Regions from separate parts of the Clostridium fungisolvens genome, predicted to be linked through region 2. Evidence: a T-box and tRNA genes for the amino acid it is inferred to sense, from the RefSeq annotation. Region 2 holds a T-box; the other holds one or more tRNA genes.

Region 1 (7,049 bases), 1.3 Mb from region 2:
TAGAAAACGGTGCATTACGTAGCTTAACATATTCCTTTAAAGCTTCAACTAAAGGAACTCTCTTCATAAGAACCTCCTATATTATAAATACTCACTTGTTTCATAATTATTTTTCAAAATGTGAGGGGTTACGTTTTTCTTAATACAGCTTAAATAATACTTATAAAAATCTGTATTTGATTTGCAACCAATTAAATTCATCTCGCAATTACGGCAAATCTTTTTACCGCTTATTATTATACCATTTTCATGAGTTTTTCCACATACTATACATTTATTTTTATTTATATTATTCATATCTAACTATTGCCTCCATATATTTATATATTGTCTTAATTCTTAACTCATCTAATATATTTTATTCAGTACTGATTGTAATCTTAATTTGTCCACAATAAATATTTTCTTTCAATAAGGATAAACTATATTAAACTGTTTATTTCGGAGGTAAAATTAATGAAAAAAGATATGGAATCTTATTTATCTTCTGAGAAGGAAAATTTAAGTGACCTATGTAAATTCTTATACAATAATCCTGAAGAAAGCTATTCTGAAAACGAATGTTGTAGATATATTAGTAACTTCCTATCTGAGAGAGGATTCAATGTAACAAATAGTTTTTTAGGTTTAAGTACTTCTTTTTGCGCAACAAAGGGATCAGGCTACCCTAAGATATGTTATGTTTGTGAGTATGATGCAATTAAAGAAGCTGGTCATATTACTGGTCACAATCTTCTCTCAACGATATCTGTAGGTGCAGCTATAGCCTTAGGACACATAATTGAAAAAAATTCTGGAACAGTAATACTCTTAGGATGCCCAGGCGAATACCTTGGTGGCACTAAATCAACTATGGTTCATCAAGGTTTTTTTGATGATATTGACGTTGTACTAGAAGCACATCCAGATATAGTTACTTGTGAAAGTGGAACTTCAGCAGCAATAATCCCATTGCAAATAAACTTTAGCTGCGTAAATGGATTGAGATTCTTAAATGAATATACTTATTCTTGTCTAGACGCAGCACTACTTACTCTTAATACAGTAAATGTGCTGATGAAAGGTTTCCCTGATGATGTTAAAATCGACTCGGTATTATCTAAAGGCGGAACTACACCATCTCTTATGCCTAATGAAACAGAAATAAAATTTTATATAAGAGCCAAAGATATGGATCTTGCCATGGTAGTAGATCAGAAAATTAAGGAGGTATGTTATTATATATCAAAGCTTATGAGAGTTCAGAACTCCACTTCACTTTATGAACCACCAAGTGAGGAACTTCTTACCAACCTGACACTAAATAGATTACTAAGTCATAATTTAAAGGAACAGGGTATAATTGATATTAAGCCTCCGCGCAATATTAGATCTGGTTTGAGTCTAGGGGTGGTAAGCCAAAAGGCACCTTGTATACAATCATATATTTCTATAATTGAAGATGATAGTATAAAATATGGAACTAAAGAATTTAGGGATTCTACTTTAACTGATCATGCCCTAGAAGTTGCAGTTAAAACTGCTTTAGCTTTGGCATCAACAGGATATGATATAATCGAAAGCGAAGAACTTCTTGGAGAAATTAAAGGGGAATTTTATTCATTTAAAAAGGATTTAAAGTGATTCTTATATTAATTTTAAACTTATTAACAAAGCACCGTGTTGAAACTAAGCGGTTAGCCATCTAATTATTTTATGAAATTATAATAAGGTTGAATAGGGCCACTAAGCGTATACTGCTTAGTGGCCCTATTTTTAAACTACCAATATTTCCTTTTGTCGTATTCCATGACATCCTAATTTATTTATCAAATCTCCACTTGGTTGAAAATAGAACTTCTTATATTTGTGTGCATCCTTATATATACAACAGTAAGTTTTGAGTCCAAGAATATTGCATACATAAAGCCTTGTGCTACTTATAGGATATTTCTTAGGAGAAGATATTACTTTCCCTAAATAAACTATATCATTTATCTTAATATTCTCTAAAGTTATCTGTCCGGTAGATTTAACTTTATGAATAATAAGCTTATCAGCAACAATAGAATACTTATAGTAAGTTCTGCATCTTACTACTTGAAAAACTCCAAAGGCTATCGTTAATAATATTATAGATACATTAATAAGTATACTAACTTGCTGATTATAAATTACTACTGATTGATTATAATTTGATAAAACAATCATGAAACATAAAACTATTATACTAACAACAATTGTGGAAGCTTTTTTTCTTTCTATTACTTCCTTATGCATCGTACCCATATACTTGTTTCCCCCATTGTACAAGTTAATACTGTAACATAGAGATTATACATCCATTTCAATTATTTATCCATTACTTTTGTAAGCAAATATTTGCTTTTAAAGCCTTAAACTGAGGTTTTTCATATTTAGATTAGTTTATTCTTTCATATAATCTCTTTTACTTAATTTTACTAATGTATGTTATAATCTATAGTATATATAATAATTCTTATTAAGTATATTGTTATTAAGTTTTATAATTTTGATGAAATATTAATGGAGGTATTTTAAATGATTCAGATATATAAATCAGTAAGTGATGTTGATCCAACATTAAAAAACTTAGATAATATTGAACCCGGCTGCTGGATTAACTTAGTCGCCCCTTCAGATGAAGAGCTTCTTCTTATCTCAAAAAAAACCTCCGTGCCAATAGAATTCTTAAGGGCACCTTTAGATGACGAAGAAGCATCTCGTATTGATATAGAAGATACAAACATGCTTGTAATAGTTGATATACCTTTTACTGAAATGGAGGATAACTCCTTAACCTATGATACCTATCCACTGGGGATAATACATACTGAAAATGAGCTTATTACAGTTTGTTTAAAAAATTCTAAGATATTAAGTGATTTCACTTATGGGAAAATTAAATCTTTTTTCTCATTTAAAAAATCCAGATTTATTCTACAAATTTTAAATAGAGTTTCTACATATTATCTTATATATCTAAGACAAATAGACAAGAAGAGCCTTATGATAGAAAAAAGACTCCATAAATCTATGAAAAATAGGGAACTAATACAACTTCATTCTCTAGAGAAATCTCTTGTATACTTTTCTACTTCATTAAAATCTAATGAAATAACTTTAGAAAAAATGTTGAAGCTTGAAATTATGCAAAAATATGAAGAAGATAAAGATGTATTAGAGGACGTAATCATTGAAAATAAGCAAGCTATCGAAATGACAGAAATATATAGTAATATACTAGCAAGTACTATGGACTTTTTTGCTTCTGTTATATCAAACAACTTAAATATAGTAATGAAAGGCCTTGCTTCATTAACCATACTACTAGCTATCCCAACTATAATGGGTGGAATATATGGAATGAATATTAGGTTACCATTACAAGACAGCCCTTATGCATTTCACATAGTTATGGGCGTTACCATGGGTGTAGCTCTACTTGTTGCTGGGATGCTTTATAAGAAAGATATGTTTTCATAGTTTTATTTAAATTAAATACTATTTCAATCTCAATTATGGATTCTGATGAATAATATAATAATTGAGATTGTTACACAAGAGGACTATATGGTCCTCTTATATTTTTATTTGGGAGGTGCTTATCATGCTCGCTCATGGAATTAAGTTTGGAAAGACCGTTGGAATTATATCCCCTGCTGGTTGTGATGATGCAGAAATAATAAATAAAAAAATCTCTGATTTTAGAAATTTAGGTTTTAATGTAAAAGTCGGTGCTCATGTATTTGATAAGTATGGATACCTAGCGGGAGAAGATAAAGTGAGAGCTTACGATCTAATGAATATGTTTATTGATGATGAAGTAGATGCTATTGTTTGTTTCAGAGGTGGGTATGGAAGTGCGCGAATGCTACCTTATCTGGACTTGGGCGTTATAAAAAGACATCCTAAAATATTTTGCGGTTATAGTGATATAACTTTGATTTTAAATTATCTATACAAGAAGTTAGGTCTTATAACCTTTCATGGTCCAATGGTAAAATCAGATTTCTCAGATTTAACTACTCGAGATAGCTTTTTTAATGCCGTTATGGATAGATCATGTAATTATAAAATAGATTTAAATTCTTTCGACTCAGTACAAGTTCATAATACCAAAAATATAAGCGGAAAGCTTGTAGGTGGAAATCTCTCTATTATTTGTAGTAGTTTAGGAACTCCCTTTGAAATTGATACAAAGGATAAAATCCTATTTCTAGAAGATGTGAATGAAAAGATTTATTCAATTGATAGAATGCTAACTCAACTTAATTTAGCTAATAAATTAAAATACTGCAAGGGATTTATACTAGGCAATTTTACACCAAACGAAAATGACATGAAAGAACATAATTTCACACTAAATGAACTTATTGCTCAAAAAATATTACCCTTAAGAAAGCCTACTATTGTTAACTTACCTTTCGGTCATGAACATCAAAATATAACGCTTCCAGTAGGTGGCTCTGTTAAAATAGATTTTGAAGCAGGCTTAATAACTCCAGTTAAAGAGTTCGTATTATAAATAATCCACAGAAATAAAAATAATCAACAATAGTTATCCACAAAAACTGTGTATTATTTTGATTTTTCTGTGACTAACTTTTGATTTTTCTGAATTTTATCGCAGAATAGTGTTCTTTTATATACTTATCCACAATTGTATCTATTTTTTATTATACTTAGTATTAACTAAAACCATACATTTATTTAGCTTATACAAAACAAAAGTCTGTAAACAAAAAGTTTACAGACTTTATTTTTGGAGGCGCCACCCGGATTTGAACCGGGGCATAAAGGTTTTGCAGACCTTGACCTTACCGCTTGGCTATAGCGCCGAATTAATTTAAAATAAATGGTGGCCAGACCAGGAATCGAACCAGGGACACGAGGATTTTCAGTCCTCTGCTCTACCGACTGAGCTATCTAGCCACATTTACCTAGCGACCACTTACTCTCCCACACAGTCGCCCATGCAGTACCATCAGCCGTCTAAGTCTTAACCTTCGTGTTCGGTATGGGTACGGGTGTAACCCTTAGACGCATCATCACTAGATATTGAAAGATTATTCTTTCAAAATTGCACTTAAGTTTACTTTGTAATATCTTGTATTGGTCAAGCCCTCGACCTATTAGTATCGGTCAGCTGAACATGTTACCATGCTTACACCTCCGACCTATCAACCTCGTGTTCTTCGAGGGGTCTTACTAGCTTACGCTATGGGAAATCTAATCTTGAGGTGGGCTTCACGCTTAGATGCTTTCAGCGTTTATCCCTTCCCGACGTAGCTACCCAGCTATGCTCCTGGCGGAACAACTGGTGCACCAGAGGTCAGTCCATCCCGGTCCTCTCGTACTAAGGACAGCTCCTCTCAAATTTCCTACGCCCGCGACGGATAGGGACCGAACTGTCTCACGACGTTCTGAACCCAGCTCGCGTGCCGCTTTAATGGGCGAACAGCCCAACCCTTGGGACCTACTTCAGCCCCAGGATGCGACGAGCCGACATCGAGGTGCCAAACCTCCCCGTCGATGTGGACTCTTGGGGGAGATCAGCCTGTTATCCCCGAGGTAGCTTTTATCCGTTGAGCGATGGCCCTCCCACGAGGTACCACCGGATCACTAAGCCCGACTTTCGTCCCTGCTCCACTTGTGGGTGTCGCAGTCAGGCTCCCTTCTGCCTTTGCACTCTACGAACGATTTCCGACCGTTCTGAGGGAACCTTTGGGCGCCTCCGTTACTTTTTTGGAGGCGACCGCCCCAGTCAAACTGCCCACCTAACAATGTCCCGTCACCAGCTTCATGGTGCCCGGTTAGAATCCCAGTACTGTCAGGGTGGTATCCCAAGGACGACTCCACATCCCCTAACGAGGATGCTTCCAAGTCTCCCACCTATCCTGTACAGACAATACCGAAACTCAATGCTAAGCTACAGTAAAGCTCTACGGGGTCTTTCCGTCCAATCGCGGGTAGCAAGCATCTTCACTTGCACTACAACTTCGCCGGATTTACAGTTGAGACAGTGCCCAAGTCATTACGCCATTCGTGCGGGTCAGAACTTACCTGACAAGGAATTTCGCTACCTTAGGACCGTTATAGTTACGGCCGCCGTTTACTGGGGCTTAAGTTCACCGCTTCGCGTTACCGCTAACGATTCCCCTTAACCTTCCAGCACCGGGCAGGCGTCAGCCCCTATACATCAGCTTTCGCTTTAGCAGAGACCTGTGTTTTTGCTAAACAGTTGCTTGGGCCTATTCTCTGCGACCTACTCTCGTAGGCACCCCTTCTCCCGAAGTTACGGGGTCAATTTGCCGAGTTCCTTAACTGTAATTCTTCCGCCGGCCTTAGGATTCTCTCCTCACCTACCTGTGTCGGTTTGCGGTACGGGTACTACATTTCTCCCTAGAAGCTTTTCTTGGCAGCGTAGAATCAAGTACTTCAGCCTAAAAGGCCTTCCCCATCACACCTCAGCTAATACAGGCGGATTTGCCTACCTGTATACCTAAGTGCTTAGACTAGCATCCAATAGCTAGCACACTCTATCTTCCTGCGTCACTCCATCGGTAATAACGATTTGCAGTAGTATCGGAATATCAACCGATTGTCCATCACCTACGCCTTTCGGCCTCGGCTTAGGTCCCGACTAACCCTCAGCGGACGAGCCTTCCTGAGGAAACCTTAGGTTTTCGGCCACTAGGATTCTCACCTAGTTCTCGCTACTGATGCCAACATACTCACTCGTAATCAGTCCACCGCTCCTTACGGTACGACTTCAGCCCGATTACGACGCTCCCCTACCCCAGCAGATAAATCTGCTAGCCGTAGCTTCGGTGATAAGTTTGAGCCCCGAACATCTTCGGCGCAGGATCTCTCGACTAGTGAGCTATTACGCACTCTTTTAATGAGTGGCTGCTTCTAAGCCAACATCCTAGTTGTCTTAGAAATCCCACATCCTTTTCCACTTAACTTATACTTTGGGACCTTAGCTGACGATCTGGGCTGTTTCCCTTTTGACTACGGATCTTATCATTCGCAGTCTGACTGCC
Region 2 (7,049 bases):
CTGCCAAATTTTCCTCATATACATTCGGAAAGGCAGATGCGCAAAAAAATCACTGAAGAAGTTCGCTTCAGCGATTTTTTAATTCCCTTTTTTTACAATCCAAGTTATTGTATAATAGATATAAATGCTTGTTTTTATTGTTAATATGTGTAAAAAGCTTGTAAGGAGTAGAGGTGAAATTGATGAATATAACTTTAAGACACAAATTTAAATTTAATGCTGTTCAGACTCTTTCTTTGGGATTTGCCATTGTAATTCTCATAGGAGGCATTCTGTTAAGTTTGCCTATATCGTCACAAAGTGGGACAGCCACAAATTTTATAGATAGCCTGTTTACTTCTACTACAGCAGTTTGTGTTACAGGACTGGTAACTTTAGATACTGGCACTCATTGGAATTATTTTGGTAAGACTGTTATAATGATATTAATACAAGTTGGTGGACTAGGTTTTATGTCCTTTGCAACTTTATTAGCTATACTTATAGGTAAAAAGATTACTCTTAAGGAAAGGCTAGTAATGCAAGAAGCCATGAATACCTTTGGTATTCAAGGTTTAGTTAAAATGGTAAGGTATATTTTGATCTTTACATTTTCGGTAGAAGGGCTTGGTGCACTTTTATATTCTACACAATTTATTCCTGAATTTGGCTTGGCAAAAGGCATATACTATAGTGTTTTTCATTCGGTTTCCGCTTTTTGTAATGCTGGAATAGATTTGTTGGGGGACTTTAGAAGTTTAACAATATATTATAATAATTCAGTAATTATTCTAACAACAGCAGCATTAATAATAATTGGTGGTCTTGGGTTTACAGTTTGGATGGAGATATATAACTTTAAAGGTATTAAAAAGTTATCTTTTCATTCGAAAATGGTAATTCTAATCACAACAGTTTTAGTATTTGGCGGAGCGATTTTAATGTTTTTATTTGAATTTAATAACCCTGGAACTATGAGAGGCATGAATTTAAAAGATAAACTTGTAAATTCATTTTTTGCATCAGTAACACCTAGAACTGCAGGGTTTAATTCTATATCTACTGCAGATATGACTCCTGCAGGTAAACTTCTTACTATAATTTTAATGTTTATAGGAGGGTCCTCAGGTTCTACTTCTGGAGGAATAAAAACAACTACCTTCGGTATATTAATTTTTACATTAATATCAACTGTAAAAGGTAGAGAAGATACAGAAGTGTTTAAGAGAAGAGTATCAAAAGAGACTGTTTATAAATCCTTTGCTATATTTAGTATTGCATTAGCTTTAGTTTTGTCAGTAACTATGGTTCTATCAATTACTGAAGTATCTGCACCTTTTGAATACTTATTATATGAAGCGACTTCTGCTTTTGGAACAGTTGGTTTAACTTTAGGATTAACACCTAAATTAAGCCTAATTGGAAAGATGCTGATAATATTAACTATGTATCTAGGAAGAGTTGGTCCTCTTACTGTTGCGGTTGCTATAACAAAAGTAAAGAAAAAACAAAATTATAAATATCCAGAGGACAAGATATTAGTAGGGTAGGGGGAAGTTATATGAGTAATAAACAATTTGTTGTTATTGGACTTGGAAGATTTGGTACTTCTGTTGCAAAAACTCTTTATGATTTAGGAAATGATGTTTTGGCTATTGATGTAGATGAAGATCTTGTTCAGGAAATTTCTGATAGTGTGACTCATGCAGTTCAAATGGATGCTACAGATGAAAGTGCTTTAAAGACTCTAGGAATTAGAAATTTTGATGTAGCGGTAATAACCATAGGTGAGAATATTCAAGCAAGTGTAATGGTTACACTTTTAGTAAAGGAATTAGGCGTAAAATATATTGTGGCTAAAGGTCATAGTGATCTTCATGCTAAGGTTTTATATAAAATAGGTGCTGATAGAGTAATACTTCCTGAGAAAGATATGGGAGTTAGGGTAGCACATAATTTAGTATCGTCAACTATATTAGATTATATAGATCTTTCACCTGACTATAGTATAATAGAAATAGAAAGTCCGAAAGAGTGGCATAATAATAACCTAAGAGATTTAAGTCTTAGAACAAGATTTGGAATAAACGTAATGGCAATAAAAAAAGAAAATGATATAAATATAACTCCGAACGCTGAAGAAGTAATTGAGGCGGGTGATATATTAGTTGCTATTGGTTCAACAGAAGATTTGGGGAAATTGGAATCATTTATATCAAGAAAATAATTCAGAGGTGTAAGCAGTGCATTTAATTGAAAGTAATGATAACAAGCATTTTAAAGAACTAAAGAAGCTAAAGGAAAAGAAGTATAGAAAACAGCTTGGTTTATATATAATAGAAGGATTAAGATTTGTTGAAGAAGCAGTAAAAGCTGATGCAGCTATAGACGAGATTATTATCGATGAAGCAAAGCAAGAAAGATTTGAAGACATATGCTTAAAAGTTAATGATGATAAAATTACGCTTTTAAAGTCATCATTGTTTAATCAATTATCAGGTACAGAAAATTCGCAAGGTATTATAGCGGTTATAAAAATTGGCTGTAGTGAGAACAATTATAAGGGAAGTTTTTATGTGCTTTTAGATAAACTACAAGATCCTGGAAATGTTGGTACTATAATAAGGACTGCTCATGCTGCAGCAGTTGATGGAATTATTGTTAGAGATGGGACTGTTGATATATATAATGATAAAACTCTTAGAAGTACAATGGGATCAATATTCTACACTAACATAATAGAAGATAAGAACCTCGAAGTGGTACAAAAGTTTAAGGAAGATGGTTTTAAGCTCCTGGCAAGCTCTTTAGATACGGATTTTAACTATTATGAAGTAGATTTAAGTGATAAAATTATTTTGGTGGTAGGTAATGAAGGAAATGGAGTTTCTGATGAGATTTATAAGCTTTGCGACTTGAAAGCAAAGATACCTATGCCAGGAAATGCAGAGTCTTTGAATGCTTCGGTGGCTGCTTCAATAATGATTTATGAAAAAGTTAGGCAAAATCTATGTAAATAGTATTGAACTAACATGGATTAATATGTATAATAGGCTATAGAATTGAATATGAAAAAACTGTGAATGAGAGAGTAAGAATATTTTAGCTTTACAGGGAGAAGAGATCGAAGACTGGAAGTCTCTTTATTGATATATATTCTGAAGTTCACTCAGGAGTTCTAACTGTGAAATAAAGTAGTAGTTAGCGGGGAACCGTTATATATATAAGAGAGTATTAAGCTAATTAGGGTGGTACCGCGGAACCTCCGTCCCTTTATAGGGGCGGTTTTTATTTTGCAAAAAAATGCAGTTTTACTTTTTGAAAGGAGAAAACAATATGAAAGAAAAACTTTTAGAAATCAAGGATAGTGCATTAAAAGTTCTTGAAGATGTAAAAAACAGCAGTGAGATTGAAAATATTAGAGTTAAATATCTAGGTAAAAAAGGTGAATTAACTACAATATTAAGAGGTATGGGAGGTCTTACTAATGAAGAGAGACCAATCATAGGTAAGCTTGCAAACGAAGTAAGAGCAGAAATTGAAAATAGATTAGATGAAATTTCCACGGAAATAAAGAATATTGAAAAGAAAAAGAAACTAGAAGGTGAAGTTATAGATATAACTATGCCTGGTAGAAAGAACCTAGTAGGCAAGAGACATCCACTAGATTTAACTCTAGAGCACATGAAGGAAATATTCATATCAATGGGCTTTACTATAGAGGAAGGGCCTGAAATAGAAAAAGATTATTACAACTTCGAAGCACTTAATATACCAAAGAATCATCCAGCAAGAAGTGAACAAGATACATTCTATATAAATGATAATGTAGTTCTAAGAACTCAAACTTCACCAGTACAAATTAGAGTTATGGAAAAACAAAAACCACCTATAAAGATGATCTCTCCAGGTAAAGTATTCAGATCAGATGCAGCTGATGCTACACATTCACCAATATTTTATCAAATGGAAGGCTTAGTAATTGATAAGGGTATAACTTTTGCTGATTTAAAAGGAACTCTAGAATTATTCGCTAAAAAGATGTTTGGAGAAAATGTTAAAACTAAGTTCAGACCACATCACTTCCCATTCACTGAACCTTCAGCAGAAATGGATGCAACTTGCTTCGTTTGCGGAGGAGAAGGCTGTAGAGTATGTAAAGGTAGCGGTTGGATAGAACTTTACGGATGCGGTATGGTACATCCACAAGTTCTTAGAAACTGTGGTATAGATCCAGAAGAATATAGCGGATTTGCTTTCGGTATGGGCGTAGACAGAATGGTAATGCTTAAGTACGGCATTGATGATATAAGACAACTATATGAAAGTGATATGAGATTTTTAAATCAGTTTTAGGAGGAATTTAATATGAAAGTACCTTATTTATGGCTAAAAGACTATGTAAATATAGATATAGATGCAAATGAACTAGCTGATAGGCTTACACTATCAGGATCAAAGGTTGAGGAAGTAATAACTTCAGGAGAAGATATAACAAATGTTGTAACTGGTAAGCTTCTTAAGATAGAGGCACATCCAGATGCAGAAAAACTGGTTATATGTCAAGTTGAAGTTGGTCAAGAGGAACCTGTTCAAATAGTTACAGGAGCTAAGAACATGAAGGAAAATGATATAGTTCCAGTTGCTCTTCATGGTTCAACTCTACCAAATGGATTAAAGATAAAGAAGGGTAAGCTTAGAGGTGTTCCATCAAATGGAATGATGTGTTCTGAAGAAGAACTAGGAATAGCTGGAGATGAACCAGTTCATGGGCTTATGATATTACCTGAAAATACACCTATTGGCAAGGATATAAAAGATGTATTAGGTTTAAATAAGGCTGTAATAGATTTTGAAATAACTTCTAACAGACCTGATTGCTTAAGCGTACTCGGAATAGCTAGAGAAACAGCAGCTACTTTAGGGATAGAATACAAAAATCCTTCAGTAGAATATAAAACTAGCGGAACAGGCAATGTTGAAGACATAGTAAAAGTAGAAGTAAAAGATGCTCTATGCAGAAGATATATGGCTAGAGCAGTAAAAGATATAAAGATAGAACCATCACCAACATGGATGCAAGAAAGACTTCTAGAAGCAGGAGTTAGACCAATAAATAATGTGGTAGATATAACTAACTTTGTTATGTTAGAGCTTGGCCAACCAATGCATGCTTTCGATAAAAGAGAAATTAAATCTAACAAGATTGTTGTTGAGAGAGCAAAGGAAAATGAAAAGTTTGTAACTCTTGATGAAATAGAAAGAAATCTAGATACAGATGTTCTTTGTATAAAAGATGGTGAAGAAACTATAGGTCTTGCTGGAATAATGGGCGGACTTCAATCAGGAATTAAGGATGATACAACTGAGATAATCTTTGAAAGTGCTAGTTTTGATGGTACTAATATCCGTGTAAATTCAAAGAAGCTTAATCTTAGAACAGAGGCTTCTTCAAGATTTGAAAAGGATATTGATCCAAACTTAACTGAACTTGCATTAAATAGAGCTTGTGCACTTATAGAGGAACTTAAGGTTGGAACAATAGTAGAGGGAACTATAGATATATATAATGAAAGAAAAGAGCCTCATACTATGACAGTAGATTCTAACTGGGTGAATAGATTCTTAGGAACAGATATTTCAAAGGAACAAATGAAAGAATACCTAGATAGATTAGAGCTTAAAACAACTATTGAAAATGATAATTTAATTATAGCTGTACCAACTTTCAGAATTGATATAGCAATAAAAGAAGATATAGCAGAAGAAGTTGCAAGAATATACGGTTATAACAACGTACCTATGACAGTAATTGGTGCTAATTCTCCAAAGGATGCTAAGAACAAGAAATTAAAATTAGATGACTTAGTTATAAATACTATGATTTCAAGTGGATTAAATCAATCTATTTCTTACTCTTTCGTAAGTCCAAAGGTATTTGATATGATAAACTTGCCTTCAGATAGCGAACTTAGAAATGTTGTAAAGATTAAGAATCCATTAGGTGAAGATTACAGCATAATGAGAACATCAACTCTTCCTTCAATGATGGAGTGTCTTGGAAGAAATTATTCAAGAAGCAACGAATTTGCAAGATTATTTGAACTAGGTAAGGTTTATATTCCAAAGGCTGATGAAAATCAATTACCAAATGAAAAGAATATACTTACAATAGGTCTATATGGAGATGTTGATTATTTGGATCTAAAAGGAGTAGTTGAAAATCTCATAGATGCAATGGGAATAAAGAATCCATCATATAAGAGACAAAGTGAAAATGTAAGCTATCATCCAGGAAAAACTGCTGAATTATTTATAGGAAAAGAAAAAGTAGGCGTACTTGGTGAGATACATCCTGATGTAGCTGATAACTATGGAATAGATGCAAATGCTTATGTGGCAGAACTTGATTTAGATATACTTTATGCAAATTCTAACACAGAGAAAAAGTATAAACCATTACCAAAGTATCCTGCTGTAACAAGAGATATAGCACTGCTTGTTGAAGATGCTATATTAGTTCAAGAAATTGAAGAAACTATAAGAAAAGCTGGTGGAAACTTAGTAGAGACTGTGAAGTTATTTGACGTATATAAAGGAAAGCAAATACCAGAGGGTAAAAAGAGCATAGCTTATGCTATTTCTTATAGAGATGAGAATAAGACTTTAACTGATAATGAAGTTAATAAAGTGCATGAAAAGATATTGCGTTCATTAGAATATAAGCTAGGAGCACAATTAAGATAAAATAATCAATAATTACTTTATTGATAAAATAAGAATCAATCCCTCTGAATTAACATATTTTTATGTATCAAGGGATTGATTTTTTTTACTGTGTAGGAAAGTGTATGATTTTTATGCTAGTTAAACTTAGTAATTTCAAGAAATTAGAACATCTATTTAAGGTAAACAGCAAAAAATAAAATTTATGTCGTCTGCCAAATTTTCCTCATATGCATTCGGAAAGGCAGATGCGTTAAAAAAGCTCACTGAAGAAGGTCGCTTCAGCGACTTTTTTACTGTTAAGGAAAATATATAATTTTATGGTAGCTGAGCTTATCAAGTTT

Evidence for each region. A T-box is a leader RNA that pairs with one kind of tRNA and senses whether it is charged. The one in region 2 lies ahead of pheS (phenylalanine--tRNA ligase subunit alpha), so its partner is inferred to be a tRNA-Phe.
Region 1: it encodes a tRNA-Phe, which carries the amino acid that the T-box ahead of pheS (phenylalanine--tRNA ligase subunit alpha) is inferred to sense. The anticodon was not compared.

What each region holds. Positions count from the first base shown of each region.
Region 1 is NZ_BLZR01000001.1:4,501,938-4,508,986, forward strand. Features, by position in the region: gene bsdtw1_RS19965 (aminotransferase class I/II-fold pyridoxal phosphate-dependent enzyme) at 1-67, opposite strand, end outside; gene bsdtw1_RS19970 (sigma factor G inhibitor Gin) at 82-297, opposite strand; gene bsdtw1_RS19975 (zinc-binding metallopeptidase family protein) at 457-1,623, shown strand; gene bsdtw1_RS19980 (hypothetical protein) at 1,756-2,268, opposite strand; gene bsdtw1_RS19985 (magnesium transporter CorA family protein) at 2,542-3,486, shown strand; gene bsdtw1_RS19990 (S66 peptidase family protein) at 3,611-4,528, shown strand; tRNA gene bsdtw1_RS19995 (tRNA-Cys) at 4,767-4,841, opposite strand; tRNA gene bsdtw1_RS20000 (tRNA-Phe) at 4,860-4,935, opposite strand; rRNA gene rrf (5S ribosomal RNA) at 4,942-5,059, opposite strand; rRNA gene bsdtw1_RS20010 (23S ribosomal RNA) at 5,116-7,049, opposite strand, start outside.
Region 2 is NZ_BLZR01000001.1:3,167,533-3,174,581, reverse strand. Features, by position in the region: gene bsdtw1_RS13990 (TrkH family potassium uptake protein) at 183-1,529, shown strand; gene bsdtw1_RS13985 (potassium channel family protein) at 1,541-2,206, shown strand; gene bsdtw1_RS13980 (TrmH family RNA methyltransferase) at 2,223-2,999, shown strand; T-box leader at 3,050-3,255, shown strand; gene pheS (phenylalanine--tRNA ligase subunit alpha) at 3,316-4,335, shown strand; gene pheT (phenylalanine--tRNA ligase subunit beta) at 4,348-6,726, shown strand.